Regions from separate parts of the Streptomyces sp. NBC_00872 genome, predicted to be linked through region 2. Evidence: riboswitches for the same ligand, from Rfam matches in the RefSeq annotation. Region 2 holds a riboswitch; each other region holds the start of a gene.
The links. Region 2 has a riboswitch for cobalamin ahead of OG214_RS16615 (CbtB domain-containing protein). Riboswitches for the same ligand answer to the same signal wherever they lie in the genome.

Region 1 (7,582 bases), 3.9 Mb from region 2:
GCCGCCCCGTCGATCAGATCCCCCAGCGTGCCGATCGCCCGCCGGGTTTCCTCGTCGTAGACCGAGGGCGGAGCACCGCGGAAGCCGGAGTGCGACGCGGGCGGCGGTCCGCCGGACGCGTCGATCCGCGCCAGCGCGTTCAGGAACCCGGCCAGCGTGACGGCGAACCCGGTCAGGTCGTCGATACGACCGGCATCGGCGCTCTCCCCCTCCAGCCAGGGGTAGACGGACCAGTGCAGCGGATAGCCCTCGCCGGGCGCGCCCTTCGCCAGCGGAACGGGCACGGGGAGCGGGAGGCGCGGTGCGAGGAACGGCATCCACCGCTGTTCCTGGCCGACCTGCCCCGCGTACCCGGGACCGCTGGGAAGCCGAACGGTCATGGTGTCACCGAGGTGAAAGGTCCGGTTGTCGTTCCCGCCGACCGCGACAGGCCTCACGGGGAGCCCGGACCACCGGGGAAACTGCGTGCCGACCAGCCGCCGTACCAGCGCCGTGTCGATCGGCGGCACAAGGAGTCCCGTCGCCCCGTCCCCCGACCCGTCCCCCGGTCCTGCGCCCCGACTGTCCCCCGGCCCGTGCCCCGGTCCGTGCCCCTGCCCGTCCTCCGGCCCGTCCTCCGGTCCTTCGCCCGCTCCGGGCTGTCCGTTGTCGCTCATACGCCCCAGAGTGGTCAGCCTGCCCGCCGGCTGACAACCGAATTCCGCAGGTGCCGAGTCGTCAAAAGCCGGTCCTGGTCTTCTCGTCGTAAGGGACGCGAGGGATACGGATGTCCGCGACGTCGTCCGTGCGTGCTCCCGAGCCACGGCTCCCGCATAGGCTGGGACAGTGCCGAGCCTGCCAGTGCGAGATTACGGTCGAGTCGTAACTGTTGGGGCGTGGGCGGTCATCGCGACGATCTTTCTCGGATGGGCGAGCTTTCTGGTCGCCTTCGGCGTCTTCGAGCTCGGCCGGACGGGCGAGACGGAGCGCGTCAAGATCTCGTCGTGCCACTCGGAAGGGGGCGGGCGAGGGCCGAGCTACGTCGTGTGTGTCGGACGCGCTGTGGATGGCGGGACACAGGACGAGGTATCGGTGCGTTACGACGGCAGGCCGGGCGAGACAGTGGTGGTGGAGGAGACGCTGTTGGGCCCCAGCCCGGTTGTCGAGAAGGGCTTCGTCGAGTGGGCGGTGATCCTGGTCTTCCCGCTGCTCCCGCTGGGGATCGGCGTCCTGTGTGTGGCTCTCGCCGTGCTTGCTGCCCGGAGGCCGTGACTCCGTTCAGGCGTGCGCCGTCTCCCGCGAGCGCGTGAGCCGGACCGGGGCACTCCGACCGGGGCACCGGTCACGTACGGCCGCCCGCCCGGGACCGCTCCGCACCCGGTCACGCCCCGCACCCGGTCACGCACAGTTATCCGGATCGACCGCGTGTCTCATGTCACATTCCGGAATGTGAACAGAGGTGACCAGGAGGTTGCCCGCGCTCTAGCCTGGCTGGTGCAGCTGGTTCGCCCTGCCCGCCAGGCAGACGCGTCGTAAGAGGGAACCCGGTGGGAATCCGGGACTGCCCCGCAGCGGTAAGTGGGAACGACCGCCGTCATACGCACTGGATCCGGGCCGGATCTGGGAAGCGACGGCCAGTAGGAATCTGTCTCGGCAGATGTGCCCACGAGTCCGAAGACCTGCCCGTTGCCCGTACGCGAACGATCGCGTGCGGCCATCCCGGTGACCTCGTGGGCGGGTCGGCGTACATACCAGACGGACAGGCGCGCGCGACGGCGCGGAACTGTGCCGCTCGGTTCGTCACCCCTTCGCGCTCGCGTCCCGTCTCCGGGATCCAAGGAGACATCTCGCGAAGGAGATTTCCGTGACAGCGAAGTCCGCGGCCGCGGCAGCACGGGCCACCGTGTACGGCTACCCCCGCCAGGGCCCGAACCGGGAACTGAAGAAGGCCGTCGAGGGGTACTGGAAGGGCCGCGTCACCGCCGACGCCCTCCGGGAGACGGCGGCCGGCCTGCGCCGGGCCAACTGGCGGCAGCTGGCGGACGCCGGCGTCCACGAGGTGCCGACCGGCGACTTCTCGTACTACGACCATGTCCTGGACACCAGCGTCATGGTCGGTGCCGTACCGGCGCGGCACCGTGACGCCGTCTCGGCCGACGCGCTCGACGGCTACTTCGCGATGGCCCGCGGCACCCAGGACGTGGCGCCGCTGGAGATGACCAAGTGGTTCGACACGAATTACCACTACCTCGTCCCCGAACTCGGCCCCGACACGGTCTTCACCGCCGACTCCGCCAAGCAGGTCGCCGAGCTCAAGGAAGCCCTCGCGCTCGGTCTCACCGCCCGCCCGGTGCTCGTCGGCCCCGTCACCTATCTCCTGCTCGCCAAGCCCGCCCCCGGGGTGGCCGCCGACTTCGAACCGCTCACCCTGCTGGACCGGCTGCTGCCGGTCTACGCCGAGGTGCTCGCGGACCTGCGCGCCGCCGGCGCGGAGTGGGTCCAGCTCGACGAGCCCGCCCTCGTCCAGGACCGCACCCCGGCCGAGCTGAACGCCGCCGCACGCGCCTACCGTGATCTCGGCGGCCTCACCGACCGCCCGAAGCTGCTCGCCGCTTCCTACTTCGACCGGCTCGGTGACGCCCTGCCCATCCTCGCGAAGGCCCCGATCGAGGGCCTGGCGCTCGATTTCACCGACGCCGCGGCGGCCAACCTCGACGCCCTGGCCTCGGTGGGCGGACTGCCCGGCAAGCGGCTCGTCGCCGGTGTGGTCAACGGCCGCAACATCTGGATCAACGACTACGAGAAGTCCCTGTCCATCCTCGGCACCCTCCTCGGGCTCGCCGACCGGGTCGATGTGGCCGCCTCCTGCTCCCTCCTGCACGTACCTCTCGACACGGCCGCCGAACGGGACATCGACCCGCAGATCCTTCGCTGGCTCGCCTTCGCCGTGCAGAAGACCACCGAGATCGTCACCCTGGCCAGGGGACTGGCCCGGGGAACCGGCACCATCGCCGCCGAGATCGCGGCCAACCGCGCCGACCTCGCCTCCCGGACGAACTCCCCGATCACCCGCGACCCGGCCGTACGGGCCAGGACCGCCGCCGTCACCGACGCCGACGGCCGCCGCTCCCAGCCCTACACGGAGCGTGCGATCGCCCAGCGCGCCCATCTCAAGCTGCCGCTGCTGCCGACGACCACCATCGGCTCGTTCCCGCAGACCGATGACCTGCGCACGGCCCGCGCCGCGCTGCGCACGGGACGTATCGACACCGCCGGATACGAGGAGCGCATCAAGGCCGAGATCAACGAGGTCATCGCCTTCCAGGAGAAGACGGGCATCGACGTCCTGGTGCACGGCGAGCCCGAACGCAACGACATGGTCCAGTACTTCGCCGAACAGCTCACCGGCTACCTGGCCACCCAGCACGGCTGGGTCCAGTCCTACGGCACCCGCTACGTCCGCCCGCCGGTCCTCGCCGGCGACATCTCCCGTCCCGAGCCGATGACGGTGCGCTGGACCTCCTACGCCCAGTCGCTCACCGGGCGCCCCGTCAAGGGCATGCTCACCGGACCCGTCACCATGCTGGCATGGTCGTTCGTCCGCGACGACCAGCCGCTCGGCGACACCGCCCGCCAGGTCGCCCTCGCCCTGCGCGACGAGGTCGACGACCTTGAGGCGGCAGGCACGTCCGTCATCCAGGTCGACGAGCCCGCCCTGCGCGAGACGCTCCCCCTGCGCGCCGCCGACCACGCCGCCTACCTCGACTGGGCCACCGAGTCGTTCCGCCTCACCACCAGCGGCGTACGCCCGGACACCCAGATCCACACGCACATGTGCTACGCCGAGTTTGGCGACATCGTCCAGGCCATCGACGACCTCGACGCCGACGTCATCAGCCTGGAAGCCGCCCGCTCCCATATGCAGGTCGCGCGCGAACTCGCCGTACACGGCTACCCGCGCGAAGCGGGCCCCGGTGTGTACGACATCCACTCCCCGCGCGTGCCCGCCGCGGAGGAGGCGGCGGCCCTGCTCCGCAAGGGACTGGAGGCCATTCCCGCCGAACGGCTGTGGGTCAACCCCGACTGCGGGCTGAAGACCCGCGGCTGGCCCGAGACCCGCGCCTCGCTGGAGAACCTGGTCACCGCGGCCCGCACAGTCCGCGCGGAACTGCCCGCCTCCTGATCAGGAGCTGCCCGTCTCCTGACCCCCCGGCGGCCGGGGAGGACACGTCTCGTGTCCTCCCCGGCCGTCCCGCGGAGCTTTCCGCGGCGGAGGGCAGGGAAGCCAGGCCCCCCGCCAGGCCTCTTGTGCGAAGGCCGGGGTAGGCGGACGGCACCGAGCCGCTACCTCCCGGAGGACGAGTGAACCCCAGCGACACATCCCCAGAAGCCGCTTCCCCGGAGGCGCGGTCAGGCACCGGTGCCCGGAGAGGCCGCGAGGAGACCGCCGATGAGCGGGCCGACAGGCGCTGGCAGGAACTCATCCAGGAGATACGGGTGACGCAGACCGGGGTGCAGATCCTCTTCGGATTCCTGCTGACCGTGGTCTTCACACCGCACTTCCAGGCCCTGGAGCAGACCGACAAGACCATCTACATCGTCACCGTGGTGCTCGGCGCGCTCGCCACGGGAGCGCTGATCGGGCCGGTGGCCTTCCACCGGATCGTCTCCGGACGGCGCATCAAACCCCAGGCCGTCGTGTGGGCTTCGAGGCTGACGTTCACCGGTATGGTCCTGCTGCTGGCCACCCTGACGTCCGCCCTCTTCCTGGTACTCCGCGCGGCCACCCACAACGGGTTCGTACCATGGCTGGTCTCCACCGTGGTCGCCTGGTACCTGCTGTGCTGGTTCGCCCTCCCCCTGTGGGCCCGCTACCGCCTCACCGACAACGACTGACCGAAGACACCTGTCGGTACGGCGCGACCGGCCGGGCCTGAGCAGACCCGGCCGGTGCCGTCAGGGCAGGGCGGCCAGTGTGAAGGGGTGTCCGGCCGGGTCGGAGTAGATCCGTGTGTCGCGCGGGCCGCCGTTGTCCTTCGTCTCCAGCGGCCTGGCGCCCAGGCTGATCGCCTCGCGCTCCGCCTCGTCCATGTCGTCCCGGGCCACCAGGATCCGCAGATGCGCCTGCTGGGAGCTCTCGGGACGCGGCCAGCTGGCGGGCGCGTGGCCATGATCCCTGCGGATCGCGAGATGGACCCCGTCATGGCCGACGATCTCCACGAAGTCCGGGTTCTTCCCGATCCGGGTCTCGGCGTCGAGGAACGTCGCGTAGAAGCCCGCGAGTTCGACAGGTTCGGCACTGTCCAGGACGAGCACGCTGGTCTTGGTCACCGTCATGGGGGAACGCCTGCCCGCTGTTACGGCGCACACACGTGGCGCAGCTCCGGCCCGCTCGGCGTGGGCGGCGGATCCCGCCGGGGGTCAGCGGCCGAGGGCCTTGGCGAGCTGCTCCTTGGTCATGGTCGAGCGGCCTTCGACACCGCGCTTCCGCGCCTCGGCGTAGAGCTGGTCCTTCGTCGGCCCCTGAGCGCCGGTGTGGGAGCGCTGTCCGCCACGCTGGGACGCGGACTTCGGGTCCCGGAGCGATGTCCGGCTCGCCGTCCTCGACTCGCCCGCCCTGGCACGTTCCTTGTTCACGGTGCGCGCCGCGATCTCCTTCGCCCGGCCCTCGGACTCTCCGCGCTCCTCCGCGCTCTCCTTGATGTGCTCGTACTGACGCTCCCGCTTGGGACTCGAACCACGCGGCATGACGCTCCTCCTCCTCGCATTCGCGTTCGGCCCGTCGTGGACCGAAAGCTTCCACCACGGGCGCGTACCCGCGGAAGCACGGGGCTCACATCCATCCGTCGATCGTCCCGCTCCTTCCCACTGCACATCCTCGGCCCGGCCGCCGCCACAGGAGAGGGCCATGCGCGAGAGGGCCATGCGCGGACACCACACGCCGCCGACGCCATGGCTGCCCGGAGACGGTTACAACTGACGACACCTGCACATACACTTGCGTCCGCCGGGAACCCGGTTGACCTGGGACAACGCCGTCCTGGAGCCGGTCGGGCCAGTGAGGAGCGCACCCTGTGTTCTACTACGTGCTCAAATATGTGCTGCTGGGTCCCCTGTTGCGCGTGCTCTTCCGGCCCCGGATCGAGGGGCTCGAACACATTCCGGCCGAGGGCCCGGCGATCATCGCGGGCAATCATCTGTCGTTCTCCGACCACTTCCTGATGCCCGCGATCCTCAAGCGGCGTATCACCTTTCTCGCCAAGGCCGAGTACTTCACCGGTCCCGGTCTCAAGGGGCGGCTGACCGCGTTCTTCTTCCGCGGCGCCGGGCAGATCCCCGTCGACCGCTCCGGGAAGGAGGCCGGAAAGGCGGCGATCCGGGAGGGGCTGGGGGTGCTGGCCAAGGACGAGCTGCTGGGGATCTATCCGGAGGGCACCCGCTCGCACGACGGACGGCTCTACAAGGGCAAGGTCGGGGTCGCGGTGATGGCGATCAGGGGGCAGGTGCCTGTGGTGCCGTGTGCCATGGTCGGTACGTTCGAGATCCAGCCGCCCGGTCAGGTCGTACCCCGGATCAGAAGGGTCACGATCCGCTTCGGTGAGCCGCTGGAGTTCGCGCGCTACGCCGGTCTGGAGAACCAGAAGGCCGCGGTACGCGCGGTCACCGACGAGATCATGTACGCGATCCTCGGGCTGTCCGGACAGGAGTACGTCGACCGCTACGCGGCCGAGGTGAAGGCCGAGCAGGCGAAGAGCGAGCCGGCGCGAAAGTTCCGGCGGCGGCCACGCTGACAGCGGATCCGCCACCGGCGAAAGCCCCTGGGCGCGCACCGCCGTCTGCCTTTAGCGTCCCCGTATGACCAGGGGAAACGCAGTGGTGATCGGTGCGGCGGGACAGACGGGCCGCGTCGCCGTACAGGCTCTCGCCGAGGACGGCTGGGAGGTGACCGCCGCCTCCCTCAGCGGCGGCAGGGACGAACGCTGGCCCGGTGAGGTACGGGCGGTACGGCTGGACCGGGAGGACGGCACGGCACTGTCCGCCCTGCTGGGCGACGGCACCGATGTGCTCGTCGATCTGGTGGCCTACGGGCGGAAGCACGCCCATCAGTTGACGGGACTCGCGGACCGGATCGGCTCCGCGGTCGTCATCTCCAGCGGCGCGGTGTACGAGGACGGCCAGGGCCGTGGTTTCGACACCCAGGACGCGCCGGACGGCGCTCCGCGCTACCCGGTGCCGATCCCGGAGACCCAGCCCACCGTGGCCCCAGGCGACACGACGTACAGCACGGGAAAGGTGCTGCTGGAGCGGGAACTCCTCGCCGCGGGCGAGGCGTTGCCGGTGACCCTGCTGCGGGCGGGCGCGATCCACGGTCCGTACTGCCGTTCACCGCGCGAGCTGTACTTCGTCAAGCGGCTGCTGGACGGCCGTACACGGCGCGTGCTGGCGTACGGCGGCCGGAGCCGCTTCCATCCCGTCCATGTCGCCAATCTGGCCGAGCTGATCAGACTCGCCGCGCTGAAGCCCGGCTCCCGGGTGCTCAACGCCGGGGATCCGCAGGCGCCGACGGTCGCGGAGATCGGCGGGGCGATCGACGCGGTGCTGG
Region 2 (7,582 bases):
GCGATGCCCCGTCCCTGGAACGCGCTGAGGACGCCCCAGCCCGTCTCGTACACCTCCTGTCCCTGCCAGGTCTTCTCCCAGAACCCGATCGTGCCGACCGCCTCACCGTCCGGCAGCAGTACGACGCGGAACATACGGCCCTTGCCCGTCCGGTCCGCGCTCAGGTCGACGTACCGTCTGTGCCGTTTGACAAGCTGTTCCTCCGTCTCGGGACCGCCGAGATGGGTCATCATTTCCGGCGTGTTCGCCGCGCGGAGAAGGCCGAGATCGGTCTCCGACCACGGTTCGAGCCGTACGCGCGGTGCTTTGATCTCCATGTCACGCTCCATGTCACGCACTGTAGGGCGGGGGTCTGACATATGGGCCGGGAACGGCGCGTTGGCCGTCGGCGCCGTAGCGGAACGTGAAGTTACGGCAGTGCCGCACAGAGGTAAGGGCAGGGGCGGGGACGTGGTCCGGTCCGGGAGGGCGTGGGAGCGGCTGGTTCAGAGGCCCGAGCGGCTGTAGGCCGTCGGCGGTACTCCGACGGTCGCCGTGAAGTCGCGTACGAGATGTGCCTGATCGCTGTAGCCGAGTTCGGAGGCCAGCTCCGCCCAGTCGACCTGTCGGCCGGAGTCCGGTGCCGACGCTGAGCCGGAGTTGGAGCCGGAGCCGGGATCGGGGTCGGGGCTGGACAGGGAGCCGGAGCTGGAGCCGTCGCGGGGGGCGGCGTCGGCCTCGGGGCCTTCGCCGGTGACCGTGCCCGCGTCCGACTCGGCGCGCTCCAGCGCCTCATGGATCCGGTAGCGCAGGATGACCCACTTCGGCCCCACCCCCACATAGGTGGCGAACAGCCTCTGCAGCGAGCGTGTGGAGACCCCTTCCGCCTCGGCGAGCTGGGCGACGCGCCGGATCGTACGGTCGGTCCTGATCCGGTCGGTCAGCGCCATGGCGTGGTCGGCCCCCGGGTCCGGCCGCGGGCCGACTCCCAGCAGATACGTGTCGAGCGCGGCCACCCTGGCGTTCTCCTGCCTGGCCTCCTGCTTGGCCTTCTCCGCGGTCTCCTCCCCGGACTCTTCCCCGATCTCCTTCTCGGACTCTTCGGCTTCGGCGGGGCCGAGCACCGTCTCGATGTCCGCGTCCGTCGTGGGCATGACCTCGCCGAGGGGCACCCGCCGTCCTGTCCACTCCGACACGGGCCACCGCGGCGCGAACGGCCGGAAGCCACCGGGTCTGAACTGCACCCCGCACACCCGGCCCCGGCCTTCGAGCCGCTGGGTGAACAGTTCCAGCCCGATGCCCGAGACCTCGGCGAAGGGCGGGCTGTCGGGTCCGTGTCCGAAGCGCTGGAAGACCACGTTCACCGAGGGGTGCGGCACGACATGGGAGACGTACGGCTGGGGCAGATCCCAGTCGATCAGCCAGTAGTGCTCCAGGTACGGCCGCAGGGCCGGCGCCGGTTCGCGGCGTCGGAAACGTACCCGCGCGAACAGCTCCGGGGCGTCGACGATGCCCCGCGTGTCACGCCGTGGACCGGCCATGGACGGATCCTATGTCGCGTTTGTTCAAGACGCCGAGAGCGGTCGGTTCATACGGTCGGGGCCATGAGCGACAAGATCAGCAAACTGTTGGAGGTGGCGGCCGACCGTACCGTCACCGTCGTCCGCGGCATCACCGATGACCAGCTCGCCGCACCGACTCCGTGCGACGAGTACGACGTACACGCCCTGGCCGACCATCTCTTCCAGGTCGTCGTCAACTTCCAGGCGCTGGCTGCCAAGAAGGACGCCGATTTCGGTGCCGCCCCCGAGCATCTGGCGGGGGAGTGGCGCGAGCGCTTCGCCGAGGAGACCGTGCGGCTCGTCGCGGCCTGGGACGCGCCCGGAGCGGATGAGGGCACCTCGGGGGCCATGGGGCTGCCGGCCAGGACGGTGGGTGCGATGGTGCTCGGCGATCTGGCCGTGCACGGATGGGATCTGGCGCGGGCGACGGGGCAGCCGTACGACCCGGATCCGGCGCTCGTCGAGATGCTCGGGGAGGAGTTCGCGGCGCTGGCGCCGATGGCGAGGAAGATGGGGGTGTTCGGGGAGCCGGTGGAGGTGACGGAGGACGCCGGACCGTTCGAGGTGCTGCTGGCCGCGACGGGGCGCGACCCGCACTGGAGCCGCGCGTAGCGCCTCCCGAGGTATCTCCCGCGATACCTCCCGCGATATCTCGTGCGCTATCTCGCGTGGACGTTCGCCCTTCCACCGCCCATGACCCTCAAACCGAACTGGCGAACTATCGCACTCCTGGACTGAACGCATATTCGGCGGGCAGACGTTCTGACATACACCGCGATCAACAGCGAGTGTGGTGAGAAGGAGCGGGCATGGAGATCTCCGGCATTTTCACGGCCATAGTGATCGGTATCGTCATCGGCGTGCTGGGGCGGCTCGTCGTCCCCGGGCGCCAGCACATCGGTGTGCTGTGGACGATCGTGGTCGGTATCGTCGCGGCCCTGATCGGTACGGCCCTGGCGGCGGCCGTCGGGGTCGCCAATACGGACGGTCCTGACTGGGTCGAGTGGATAATCCAGATAGGTCTGGCGGCGGTGGGTGTCGCCGCGCTCGACCGGGCCAAGGCGCGCCGCTGACCGACTTCGTCGGGGTGTGCGGGGATCCTCAGGGCGCGGCGGTGCGCAGGGGACGGCCGGCGAGCAGATTCCAGCGCCCGTCGCGCCCGCTGAGTTCGATGACGCACAAAGGCTGTACGTCGATCCTCCAGAACGACTGGGGGGAGGCACCGAGGGCGTGGACGGCGGCGGCGCGGATGATGTCGGGTTCCGCCACGGCGATGACATGTCCGCCCGAGTCCTCGCCGGAATCGGAGCCGAGGCCGTCCAGCCAGTGACCGACGCGGGTGTGGAAGGTCAGCAGGGATTCCCCGCCATGAGGTGCGGACGCGGGATCGGAGAGCCAGGCGGCCACCGACTCCGGTTCCTCGCCGACGACCTCATCGAGGGTTCTGCCCTGCCAGCGGCCCATCGCGCAGGGGGCGAGGTCGGACAGCGGCTCGGTGTCCAGGCCCAGGATCTCGGCGGTACGGCGACAGCGGTGCGAGGGGGATACGTAGAGGGCGGCGGCGCGGGGGAAGGTCTCCCGTACGGCTTCGGCCTGCCGGAGCCCGAGGGGGTCGAGTGCGTCGACGGTGTCGGGTGCGTCGACGGTGTCGGGTGCGCCGGCGCCGGCGCCGGAGTGGGTGCCCGTGCCGGTGGTGACGCCGGCGGTGCCGGTAGTGGCGTCCGCGCCCCGGGCCGGGGTCGGGTCCGTGGCGCCGTGGTCGGTGCGCTCGGGGAAACGGGCCTCGCGCAGGGCCGTGCTGAAGGCCGGTGAGACAAGCATCACCCGGGTCGTCATACGGCTCTCCTCGTTCCGGTTCCGACGGTCTTTCGACGCCTGCCGCTGATCGGTGTCCTCTTGGCCCGTCTGCCGGTTCGCGGTACCTTCACGTCGATATCACGACGGCGGGACGGAAGTCCGGTGAGAGTCCGGCACGGTCGCGCCACTGTATGCCGGGTGTCGGCCGTGTGACAGCGCGGTGGAGCCCGGTCAGTCAGACCCGACGGCCGTCGTTCGAGCTCCATCGAATGGGACGCGAGTTCCCCAAGGAGGTTCCGCCATGGCTGAGTCCATAGCCCCGCCGACCGTTTCGCCCGTCAGCGTCACGGTGACCCCGCTTCCACTGCGCGCTGTTCTGCCGTGGGCGGTGTTCGTGGGCACGCTGATGCTGGTCCTGCTGTACTTCGTCGGCGCCGAGCAGGGCGCGACGTCGGTGTTCTCGGGTGAGGGTGTGCACGAGTGGGTGCACGACGGCCGTCATCTCCTCGGCTTCCCCTGCCACTGACGCTGACGGAGATCACGCACATGCTTGCCTCCACCGTCAGAACTCTCCTGGTCCGCGGCATGATCGCGGGTGTGCTGGCCGGGCTCTTCGCGTTCGCGCTGGCGTATCTGGCCGGTGAGCCCTCCGTACGGGACTCCATCGCGCTGGAGGAGACCCAGTCGGCACCGGCGGCGGCGCACGCACCGGGAGCGACGCACGAGCACGGCGAAGAAGAGGAGGAGGAACTGGTCACCAGGCCGGTCCAGTCGACGTTCGGACTGGCCACCGGAGTCCTCGTGTACGGAGTGGCCCTGGGCGGAATCGCCTCGCTGGTCTTCTCCGTCTGTCTGGGCAGGATCGGCGGATTCGGACCGAGGGCGACCGCGGCGCTGATCGCGGGAGCGGCCTTCACCACGGTCTATCTGGTGCCGTTCCTCAAGTATCCGGCGACCCCGCCCGCGGTGGGCAACCCGGACACCATCGGCAAGCGCACCACGCTGTTCTTCCTGATGATCGTGCTCAGCGTGCTGCTGGCCGTCGTCGCCGTCATCGCGGGCAGACGGCTCGCTCCGAAGCTGGGCAATTGGAACGCGTCCGTCGTCGCCGGCGCGGGATATGTCGTCGCCGTGGCGGTCGCCTGTCTCGTCCTGCCCGGCAACTCCGATGCCGTTCGGGAGACCTTCCCGGCCGCTCTCCTCTGGGAATTCCGGCTGGCATCGGTCGCCGTGCAGGCGCTGCTGTGGACGGCCTTCGGGCTGATCTTCGGCGCGCTGGCCGAGCGGGTACTGCGGCCCGGTGGCCAGGGTGTCTCCGCGGCGGGCGTGGACGCCGGCGGTGTCACCTCACCGGTACGGACTGCCGGCTGACGTTCCGTCCGCCGACGCCCGCCCGGTCCGCCGACGCCCGCCCGGTCCGCCGACGTCCCTGTCGTCCGATGTACCGACCGCCGCCGCCCCTCTCCGCTCTTCTCATCCCTTTCGCCGGCACGGGCCCGAGCCCGGACCCGGACCTGAGCCCGCGTAGGGAAGGCCGGACCTGAGCCCGCGTCGGGAAGGAAGGAATGAGCGCGGAGAAGGGCGGGCGTCGGGCGGGCGTCAGTTGCTGACGCCGACGGCGTGCCGGACCGTCTCCGGGAGCGTCACGAAATCCAGCATGGCGCGGGCGACGTCGGCGCGGGTGATCGTACTGCCGGCCGGGCCCGTTCCCACCTGGTGGCGGTAAGTGCCCCTGCCGGCGGCGTTCGTCAGCCGGGGCGGCCGTACCGATGTCCACTCCAGGTCGCTCTCCCGCAGGAGCCGTTCCATCACTTCGAGGTCGGTGTACAGCTCCTTGAGAGCCGCCCAGAGCACGGGTGTGAGCACCCGGCGTGTGAGCCACGCCTGACCGGTCCCCGCGCGGTTGAGCGGCGCGGCGCTGACGACGACGACCCGGCGGACTCCGGTCGCCGTCATCGCCTCGACCGCCGCGCGGGCGGAGGAGGAGGCGGGCTTGAGCGGGTCATGGCGGCCGAGCTGGCCCATGCCGGACAGGACGGCGTCGGTTCCGTCGACGACCTTGATCAGAGAGGCGGGGTCGAGGGCGTCGGCCTGGAGCACCGTGAGGTTCTCGTGCGTCAGATTCAGCCGGGACGGATCCCGTACGGCGGCAGTCACCGTATGCCCGTCCGCGAGGGCGTGCGTGACGATCTGCCGTCCCACGCCGCCGGTGGCTCCCAGCACTGCGAGTTTCATGACCATGCCCCTTCGAGGGGAGTGAATACTTACTCCCCATAGTGGGTGAGTGTTCACTCACCTGTCAAAGCTAGGATGGCGGTATGACTTCAGAAGCAGCTCCGCCGCCGTCCAAGCCCCTGACGGGGGGTGCCCTGACCCGCTCGCGCATCCTTGACGCCGCCGCGCGCCTGATGAACACGGTGGGACTGACCCGTACGACGACGAAGGAGATCGCGAGGGAGGCGGGGTGCTCGGAGGCGTCGCTGTACAAGCACTTCCGCGACAAGGAGGAGATCTTCGTCACCGTCCTGCGCGAGCGTGAGCCGCGCTTCACGGACGCGCTGGCGGCGCTGCCGGGGCGCGCGGGCGAGGGCGAGGTGGCCGAGCAGCTGGAGGAGGTGGCGCGGGTGGCGGTCCTCTTCTACCGCCGGACGTTCCCGATGGCGGCCTCCCTCTTCGCCAGTCCCGATCTCCTCGCGGCCCATCGCGGAAAGCTCGACCTCAGCGCGTCGGGCCCACAGGTGCCCGTCCACTCCCTGGCCGCATATCTGACGGCGGAACAGGATCTGGGCCGGCTGTCCCCGGCCTTCGACCCGGACGCGGCGGCGATGCTTCTGATCGGCGCGTGTTTCCACCGGGCCTTCCTGACCCTGTTCTTCGCCCCGGACCCGCCGGCTGGGGCACCGCTTCCGGAGGACGAGACGGATTTCGCGCGGGAGACGGTACGGGCCCTGCTGGAGGGGATCGGGTCCTCCGCGCACGCGAGGAGCGGACGTTCCGGGTGACGGAACCGGGCGTACGGTCCACGGCTGTTCGCAGGCGTGCGGGCGTTCGTCGGCGTGTGGTCGTTCCCCGGCGTGTGGCCGTTCGGTGGAGTGCGGAGGGCTCGTCGGACTCGTCGGGGGCGGGAGACGGCGGGACAGTAGAGTGTGGGGCCGGTCTTTCTCCAGCTCAGAAGCTCAGAGGTGTATCGCAGTGAGCGCAGCACCGTCCCCGCCTTCGCCCCTTCCGGTGTGTCCGCGGTGACCGCTGTGACGGCCGTGACCGTCGTGACCGTCGTGGGGATCGGTGCCGATGGCTGGGCGGGGCTCTCCGGCGTGAGCCGGGAGGCGTTGCGGGCGGCCGAGGTGGTGGTCGGCGGGGCGCGGCAGTTGGCGCTCCTGCCGGAGGACGGGTGCGCGGCGGAGCGGGTGGTGTGGCCGTCGCCGCTGCGGCCCGCCGTGCCCAAGGTGCTCGCGGCCCACGCGGGCCGGCGGATCTGTGTGCTGGCGAGCGGGGACCCGATGTTCTACGGGATCGGACGGACCCTCGCGGAGGTGGTGGGGGCGGGGGTGCTGCGGGTCCTGCCGCATCCGTCGTCCGTGTCGTACGCCTGCGCCCGGCTCGGCTGGCCGGTGGAGGACACGGAGGTCGTCACCCTGGTCGGCCGCCCCACCGAGCGGCTCGCCGCCGCCCTGCACGAGGGCCGTCGGGTGCTCGTGCTCAGCGCGGGGGCGGCGACCCCGGCGGAGGTGGCGGCGCTGCTGAGGGACCGGGGTTTCGGGCCGAGCCGTATGCAGGTACTCGAACAACTCGGCGGCGGGGAACGGGAACGGCGTGCCGAAGGCCTCGCGCGGGACTGGACCGAGCCGTCCGGCGACCCGCTGAACGTCGTGGCGGTCGAATGCCGGCGCTCACCGGACGCGACGCGGCTCGGCGCCGTACCGGGCCTGCCGGACAGCGCGTACGAACACGACGGCCAGCTCACCAAGCGCCATGTCCGTGCCGCCACACTGGGCGCGCTGGCGCCCGCGCCGGGCGAACTGCTGTGGGACGTCGGCGGCGGGTCGGGTTCGATCGCCGTCGAGTGGATGCGTACGCACCGGTCCTGCCGCGCGGTGTCGGTGGAGCGGGATCCGGTACGGGCGGAACGGATCGGACGCAACGCGCGAGCGCTCGGCGTCCCCGGTCTGCGGGTCGTCACCGGTGGCGCGCCCGACGCGCTGGCGGGACTGCCGGTGCCGGACGCGGTGTTCGTCGGGGGCGGG
Region 3 (7,582 bases), 1.8 Mb from region 2:
GGCGCTGACGACGGGGGCGGCGGGGCCGGCGGGGCGGTGGTGGACGACGGGGACGGCGCGGCGGACACGGGCGCGCTGGTGGACGGGGACGGCACGACGGCGGACGGGGCGGGCGTGCCGGGGGCGGGCACCTTCGCCGAAGGCGCGGGCGTGGGCGCGGGCGCGGGTGGTTTCCCCGCCTCCCCTCCCACGGTGCCGCTGGGCCGGGGGGCGGGCTTGTCCTGCGAACCGGACCCGACCGGCTCGGTGTTGCGGGCGCGGAGCTGGTCGGGGGTGAGCGTCGGGCGGCCCTCGGTGCCCTCTATGTCCGTACCGCCGAAGATCCACAGATCGACACTGCCCGGCTTCGGCTTGTAGCTCATGGCGCCGAGCCGGCTGTACTCCCAGGTGTCGGCACCCGGGTCGGCGTGCCAGTACGACCAGTACGCGGAAGCGGGCGGGGTGAGGACGCAGTCCTCCTGCCCCGAGGTGGGGTACTGCTTGCCGCCCTGGTGGCCGCTGTAGCCGATCCGGCAGATGAACGCCGGGCCGTCGTGCCCCGTTCCCGTGGTGCGCCAGCCGCCCTGGTTGAGCAGCTCGTAACCGGTCGTGGGTGTGGTGCCGCAGGAGCGGTGGACCGGGCCGCCCCAGTGGCCGAAGTCGACGGCGAGGACGACGCCGGACGTCGTGGTGCACCTGCCGATCGGCTGCGGCGCGGCGGCGGCCGTGCCGGTGGCCGCGGCGAGCGCGCCCGCCGTCGTGCCCGCCGTCAGTACGAGGGCCGTGACGACGCGGGCGCAGGCGCGCGGGAGACGGATTCTCACCGTGCTCCCCCCATCGCCGCGCGGCGCCTGCGGGCGAGGGCGACCGTGCCCCAGCCTGCCAGGGTCAGCGCGGCGGCGGCCGCCGCGAGCGCCCCGGCCTGGACACCGGTCGACGCCAGGTAACCGCCGCCGGAGCCGCCCGTACCGCCCGTACCGCCGGCTCCCCCGATGGTGTCGCCCGGGGTGACGATCACCGGAGCGGAGGAGGACGGGGCGGGGGTGGGCTGCGGGACGGTGCCGGTCAGGCTGCGGGCGAGCACCCCGAAGGAGATTCCGGTGGCACCCCCGACGGCCTGCGTGGAGGCCCGTACGTCGGAGCCGCGCTGGCCTTCCTTCGCGACATTGAAGCCGCCGTCGCCGTTCTGCTGGGAGGCGAGGAACGCACGGGCCCTGGCGATCCGCGCGCTGTACTTGGATGTGTCCAGGGAGAGTCCCTGGACCGCCAGAGCCGCGGAGTTCACCGAGTCGCCGGCCGCGCCCGGGAAGCCGCCGTCCGGCAGTTGCTCGGCCGCGATCCAGGCGAGAGCCTTGTCCACCGCGGTCCGGGCCCTCTCGTCCTCCACCAGATCCAGGGTCATCGCGGCCATGGCGGTGGAGTCGACATCCGAGTCACCCGTCGCCGGGATCAGGCTGGGCCAGGCGCCGGAGGGGTGCTGAAGGCTCTCCAGATACGCGACGGGCGCCCGCGCCGCCTCCTTCTCCCCGGCCCGCAACTGGGCCAGCACGCCCAGGGACTGGGCGAAGACGGACGGGGCGTAGGTGTAGGCGCCCTCGGCCGGGCAGCTACGGGACGGTGTCCGGCACACCGCCGTGCCGAGAGCGGCGATCAGGTCCCGGCCGCCGAAGTCCCGGGGGTCCCGGCCGACGCTCTCGGCGAGGAGTGCGGTCTTGCCGATCGATCCGCCCGCGGCGTACTCGGTGCCGACGCCCGTCCAGTCGTGGACCGTACGGCCCTCGGGGTCCTCGCCGCGCTTGTCGAGGAAGTCGACGATGCCGCGCAGGGCGTTGTTGTCGTGGCCGGTCGCGGCCAGCGCGAAGGCGCCGTCGATGGTGAGACCGAAGTCCGCCCGGCCGCCGCCTGCCGTGTAGTACCGCCCCTGCTTGAGACGGTCCGGGCCGGTCAGGTACGCGACGCCCTTCTTCAGGTCCGGGCCCGCGCCGGGCGGGGTGGTGGGGGGAGCCGTCGGCGGGGTGGTCGGCGGCCGGGTGGGTTCGGGCCGCTCCGTGGTCAGGGTCACCAGGCTGGTGTCCACGCCGGCGAGTACGGCGGGGGCGGTCGGATAGAGGGCCGCGTCCGAGGCCCCTTCCTCGAATCCGAAGCCGCCGTCCGGGAGTTGCCGTGCGGACAGCCAGGAGACGGCGGCGTCCGCCCGGTCCGTGTCACCGAGGGCGCGCAGCGCCTGGGCCGCGTAGGCGGTGGCGGTCACACTGCCGGTGGCGGAGCCGGTGTAGCCGGGGAAGCCGCCGTCCTGGCGCTGGGCCTTCCTGAGATACGCGCGGGCCCTGCCGACGGCGTCGGCCCGGCCGCCCGCCTTGTCCAGGACAAGGGCGACGAGCCCGGTGGTCGCGGGATCGCCGTCGCAGTACTCACCCGGACGGATCAGGATGCTGGTGATACCGCCGTCCTGGCACTGGAGCTGGGTCAGCCGCTCCACGGTCCCGGCCGGGGGACGAAGACCGCCGCGCACCACGGCCAGCACGGCGAGCGCCTGCCCGTCGGCGTACGAGGCACCGGGGAAGTCGCCCTTCGCCGTGCAGCCGGGCGCCGGACCGCCGGACTCGGGACCGGCCGCGCAGACGTTCTCCACCAGATCGCCGAGCAGGTCATGGCCCGCGAAGGCACGCGGGTCGCCTCCGGTGATCTCGGCGAGCAGGGCCAGCCGGGCGGCGGCGGTCGCGTCGGGCGGGGCGTCCTCGCCGCCGGGATAGGCGTAGGCGTCGGTACTGGCCGTGAGGAACGCCGTGACCTTGTCGAGACGGCCGCTCCCGCCGCCGGACGCCGCGAGGGCGTAGGCGGCCTCGGTCGTCAGGAGGTGGTTCGGACTGTCGGCGCCCTCGTCGACGACCCGCTCGCCGTCCGTGAGCCGGCCCGTCAGCCACCGGGCGGCGGCGGGAATGTCCACCTCACCCGCGGGAAGGGTCGGGGGGCCGCTGGGCTCGGACGGGCCGCCGCCACCGGCGCGTACCTCATCCGGCGTGAAGCTGGGTCTGCCGGTGGTGCCGCCGACATCCGTGCCGCCGAACACCCACGCGTCGACATCGCCCGCCTCGGGCTCGCGGTCCATGGCGCCGAGCGGGCTGTAGGACCACTCGTCCTGTCCGGGCGAGGCGATCCAGTACGACCAGTAGGCGGTGGCCTGCGGCGTCAGTACACAGTCGTCCTTGTCGGGAGTCGGGTACCGCGTACCGGAGTTGAAGGATCCGGAACCGATACGGCAGATGAAGGCGGGGCCGTCGTGCTCGGTGCCCTCCGTGGTGAACCCGCCCTCGTGCAGAAGCTCGTAGCCGGTGGTGGGGGTGGTGTCGCAGCCCCGCTCGACCGTGCCGCCGAAGGGCCCGAAGTCGACGGCGACCACCGCGCCCCTGGTGGCCGTGCAGTCCCCGACGGGGTCGGCCGCCGCGAGGGGCGTTCCCGTGACGAACGCCATGGCGGCACCGAAGGCGAGAAGGGCCGCCGATATCAGCGACACCGGTCGTCTCCGCCCGGCGTCGCGCCGGTCTGCTCCCTGTGCGGTCCCCACCACGGCCCCTCGTGTTGTCCGGGCGGCTCGCGCGTGGTGAAAAGACCCCCGTCACACGGCTCATGTCATGGGGAGGCCGATCGAACCACGCCGTAGTCCGCGACGGCGTTTCTCGCTGATCCAGCGCTCCAGGCAGTCCGGCTCGCCCGTGCTGCGTCGGGCCTACGGTTGCGGGTCAGCGCCGGATTCCGACCGGCTTCCCCTGGAGCTGCTCGCTTATCAGCCGGATTGGAACACGCCTGTGAAGACAGCGTCAAGGCGGCCTGGACCGCGTCCGTTCCCCCTGCGGCGGGCGGCGGCCGGGGCGTCTGGCGGGCCGGTGATCCCTCGGGTAGCGTCCGGGGCTGCCATGTGGGGGAACCCGGTGGGAATCCGGGGCTGACGCGCAGCGGTATGGGACGGCGGGGGCTGTCCCGAGCCCGAATGCCCATATGGCGGCGAGACACAGGAAGCCGTACCACGCGTCCGGACGGCGGCCCCGCCCGTCTCCGGCGTTGCGCCGCGAGAACGGTGTGCCAGGCCGGCGTCCCTCATCCCAGGAGCAGGCCATGTCCCGTTCTCTCACGTCCCGCCGCGTCGCGCTCGCCGTCCCCGCGGCGCTGGGGGCTCTCGCCCTGACGGTGCCGCCCGCGGCCGCGACCTCCACCCCGGCGCAGATCGCCACCTCGAAGACCAACGGTGTCGCCTACCTCGAATCCCTCCAGGCCGCGGACGGTTCGTACGCGGGCGCCGGTCTGTCCAACGAGTGGGTGTTCAGCGCCTTCGCCGCGGCCGGCACGGCCGCCGTGGACGTCACGCCGGGCGGCGACGCCACCAAGAACGCCCGCACCGTCTACCGGAACCTCCTGGCCACCGCCGGGTGGCCGTCCGCCTCGCCCGTGGTCACCGACTACGAACGCGGCACGCTCAACGCGTACGCGGCAGGCGTCGATCCCGCGCGCGTGTCCGCCTCCCGCAATCTCATCGCGGACATCTACTCCTACTGGCAGACCGCGGAGACCGGTTACTTCGGGCCGTCCGCCAACTACAACGGCACGGTCTTCGCCGCGCTCGCCCTCGGCGGCGCCAGAACCCAGGCGGGCGGACAGCGGGTGCCGCAGGCTCTGCTGGACGCGATGATCACGCGGATCCGCGCCAACCAGCACAACGACGGCGGCTGGAACTACAGCAAGGCCGAGGGCAACCCGGCCCAGCTCGCCGCCGCGAGCGACATCGACATGACCGGCGCCTCCATGGCCGCCCTCTGCGCCTCCGGCGTGCCGAACACCGATACGGACATCAGCCAGGCCAAGGCCTTCCTCAAGAGCAAACTCGTCAGCAACTCCGGCGCCTTCAACGCCATGTTCGGCGCCAACACCGACTCCAACGGCTGGGCCGTCTCCGGGCTCAACGCCTGCGGCGTCAACCCACAGACCGGCGACTTCCTCACCTCCATGGGCAAGACCCCGGTCGACTTCCTGATCGCCCAGCAGTTCAACCCCGGCGGCGGCTTCAGATACCTCCCCGGCGACACCTCGCCCTCCGCCTACGCGTCCATCGACGGACTGCGCGCGGTGGCGGGCGGCGGCTTCACCACCGCCCCGCCGGTCCCCGTCACCGCCGGTGCCCCGCGGTGGGCCGCCCAGAGCACCTTCACCGCGGGTACGGCGACCACACTGGCCGTGACGGTCGACGACGGCGCGGGCGGCCTCAAGGTCTGCTCCGTGGCCTTCACCCCCACGGGCACGACGACCACCCTCGGCGACGTCCTGACGGCCGCCACGACCGCGGCTACCCCGGCGGGCTGCGTGACAAGTGTCACCCCCTCATCCGGCACCGGCACCGTCACCGCGGTCAACGGCAAGGCCAACAGCGGGACTTCGACCTGGAAGGTCAGCGTCGACGGCACCGCCTTCGCGGGCGCCGCCCGTAACAAGGTGATCGACGTGGGCGACACCATCGCCCTGCGCTGGGGCGTCTGACCCCACTCCCTTCCGGTGCGGGTCCACGCCTCACGGCGACACGGCCCGGACCCGCACCGGAACACCGCGAGCAAGGAAGAACCCGAGACCTCGGAGCCGGCGATATGGACCGGGCTGTCCGAACGGCTTGTTAGTCTCGACGGACTCGCGGCGCACCGGGGCAACTCGGCTCCCCGGCGCGGGCGTTCGGTCTCGCCGTGCCGCGCGAGGTGTGTTCGGGTGGAGTGGGCGGGAGGTCCGTGGACGTATGACGGGTCCCAGACTGCTCCTGGTCGTGGCCCCGCAGAACAGCGCCATGGGAACGCTCACCGAGCTGGAGAACGCCGCGCGGGAGCTGTCCGCCACGCTCATGGCGGGCGGACTCGGCGGTTGCGAGGCGTCCCCCGGCACCCCGCTGCCGCTGCTCTACGGTCCCGGGCTGACCCAGGCCCGTATCGAGGCCGCCGTCCGCGCGGCCATCGGCCGGGCCGGTGAGACGGGTGCCACGCTGGTGCTGGCGTTCCTCGGACACGGGATCACCCCGGGCTCGCAGCCGACGCTCTATCTGATGGCCGGGGACTCGCGGCCGGACACCCTGAGCACCGCCGTGAATGTGAGCGAACTGCTGGTCCAGGCCGTCGAGGAGCCGGGTGTCGACGGGGTCATCGGGATCGTCGACACCTGCCATGCCGCCGGGGCGGTGCCCGATCTGAAGGCGCTGGGGTCGGGGGTGCGGGGCGGGCGCACCCGGCTCTCCCTGCTGATGTCGTCCCAAACCGGCCAGGAGGCGTACGACCTCGCGTTCAGCCGCCGTCTCGACGAGTTGCTCAGACGGGGACTGCCGGGCGAGGGCGCCTTCGTCGGGATCTCCGCGGCCAGGGAGGCCCTGCGGCGGACCGTCACCGGTCAGGACGTCGTCTCCCTGGAGCACGACGGCGATCACTTCGCGGCCGAACCGCTCTGGCTGGCGCGCAACGCCTGCCACCGCGATACGGAGGGTCCGGGCCCGGTCGGCGCCGAGGAGCTGCGCGGGGCGCTGGACGCGGCCGGACTGGACGGCGCGTGGCCCGCCGAGTGGACCCTGCCGGCCGTCGGCGAACTCCGGGACCGCGTCCGGGACCGGATCAGGAAGGACCAGGAGGAGCGGGGCGGGCAAGGGGCGGCCGGGGCCGGACCCCGGCCACCGCTCGTCCGGGCCCTTCAGGTGGTGGACGGTCTGCGGATCTGTCTCGTCACCCACTCCTTCCTCACCTCGTGGATGGGCGGCGCGCTGACCACGGAGCGGCTCCGAAGGGCGCTGCCCCCGCTGCCCGCCGACACCCGCCGGCGGCTCCCCGAGTCCTCGGGCACCGAACTGCTGCGTGATCTGCTGGAGTCGCTGATCCTGCGCGTGCCTCGCGTGGGCGGCAGCCGTACCGCGCCGCTCGCCCGCTTCGTCGCCGCGCTCGCGCTCGACGCCTCGCTCGATCTCACCGCCCCCGAGGCCGTCGCCTGGGCGGAGTCGACCGGTGCCCGCATCGAGCTGAACGACGCCCGCGAGGAACTGGGCAGGGGCGTGGCGGCCCGGCGGATGCGGCTGGTCATCGGTCTGCACGCGACCGTGGCCGACGGCTGGCCCGAGTCCCTCGGGCTGTGGCTGCTGGACGGCGGGCAGGTGTGCGAGCGTACGGAACTCCCCTGTGTCCCCGCCCAGAACGCGGTGGAGGCCGGACTCGGGGAGGCCATCGGCTGGGCGCGACGCCACGCGCGGCTGCGGGGTTCGCCCCTGCGCCAGGTGGACATCGCCGTACCGGCCGGGCTGTTGACGCGCTGGAAGCCCGAGGAGACGGACTTCGGGGTACGGCTGGGGGTCCACCACGATGTGGTGCTGCGGTGGAGCCACCGGCTGAACCCGCCCGCGCATCTGTGGTGGATCAACGACCACGCCCGCTCCGGCCTCGAACGGATGGCCTCGCGCGCGGCGAAGACCGCGCCCGTCGACTGGCTGAGCGAGCGGGAGACGGGCCGGCCGCAGGAGCTGGGCGACCGGCTGCGCTCGGGCGCGTACACCCGCGCGCTCGCCCTGGGCCACCGCCCCGCCCAGCTCGAACAGGTCATG

Region 1: linked by a shared signal. The riboswitch ahead of metE (5-methyltetrahydropteroyltriglutamate--homocysteine S-methyltransferase) and the one ahead of OG214_RS16615 (CbtB domain-containing protein) in region 2 are both predicted to bind cobalamin.
Region 3: linked by a shared signal. The riboswitch ahead of OG214_RS08965 (prenyltransferase/squalene oxidase repeat-containing protein) and the one ahead of OG214_RS16615 (CbtB domain-containing protein) in region 2 are both predicted to bind cobalamin.

The regions. Positions count from the first base shown of each region.
Region 1 is NZ_CP108806.1:7,744,188-7,751,769, reverse strand. Features, by position in the region: gene OG214_RS33205 (aminoglycoside phosphotransferase family protein) at 1-656, opposite strand, end outside; gene OG214_RS33200 (hypothetical protein) at 826-1,251, shown strand; cobalamin riboswitch at 1,464-1,681, shown strand; gene metE (5-methyltetrahydropteroyltriglutamate--homocysteine S-methyltransferase) at 1,844-4,162, shown strand; gene OG214_RS33190 (DUF6328 family protein) at 4,342-4,875, shown strand; gene OG214_RS33185 (VOC family protein) at 4,936-5,316, opposite strand; gene OG214_RS33180 (plasmid stabilization protein) at 5,401-5,727, opposite strand; gene OG214_RS33175 (lysophospholipid acyltransferase family protein) at 6,054-6,770, shown strand; gene OG214_RS33170 (NAD-dependent epimerase/dehydratase family protein) at 6,835-7,582, shown strand, end outside.
Region 2 is NZ_CP108806.1:3,889,422-3,897,003, reverse strand. Features, by position in the region: gene OG214_RS16640 (GNAT family N-acetyltransferase) at 1-329, opposite strand, end outside; gene OG214_RS16635 (DUF6597 domain-containing transcriptional factor) at 486-1,520, opposite strand; gene OG214_RS16630 (TIGR03086 family metal-binding protein) at 1,584-2,153, shown strand; gene OG214_RS16625 (GlsB/YeaQ/YmgE family stress response membrane protein) at 2,351-2,614, shown strand; gene OG214_RS16620 (histidine phosphatase family protein) at 2,643-3,377, opposite strand; cobalamin riboswitch at 3,434-3,602, shown strand; gene OG214_RS16615 (CbtB domain-containing protein) at 3,640-3,864, shown strand; gene OG214_RS16610 (CbtA family protein) at 3,885-4,709, shown strand; gene OG214_RS16605 (NAD(P)-dependent oxidoreductase) at 4,938-5,573, opposite strand; gene OG214_RS16600 (TetR/AcrR family transcriptional regulator) at 5,657-6,340, shown strand; gene cbiE (precorrin-6y C5,15-methyltransferase (decarboxylating) subunit CbiE) at 6,578-7,582, shown strand, end outside.
Region 3 is NZ_CP108806.1:2,077,120-2,084,701, forward strand. Features, by position in the region: gene OG214_RS08960 (hypothetical protein) at 1-803, opposite strand, end outside; gene OG214_RS08965 (prenyltransferase/squalene oxidase repeat-containing protein) at 800-3,544, opposite strand; cobalamin riboswitch at 3,658-3,802, opposite strand; cobalamin riboswitch at 3,899-3,973, shown strand; gene OG214_RS08970 (hypothetical protein) at 4,093-5,505, shown strand; gene OG214_RS08975 (hypothetical protein) at 5,753-7,582, shown strand, end outside.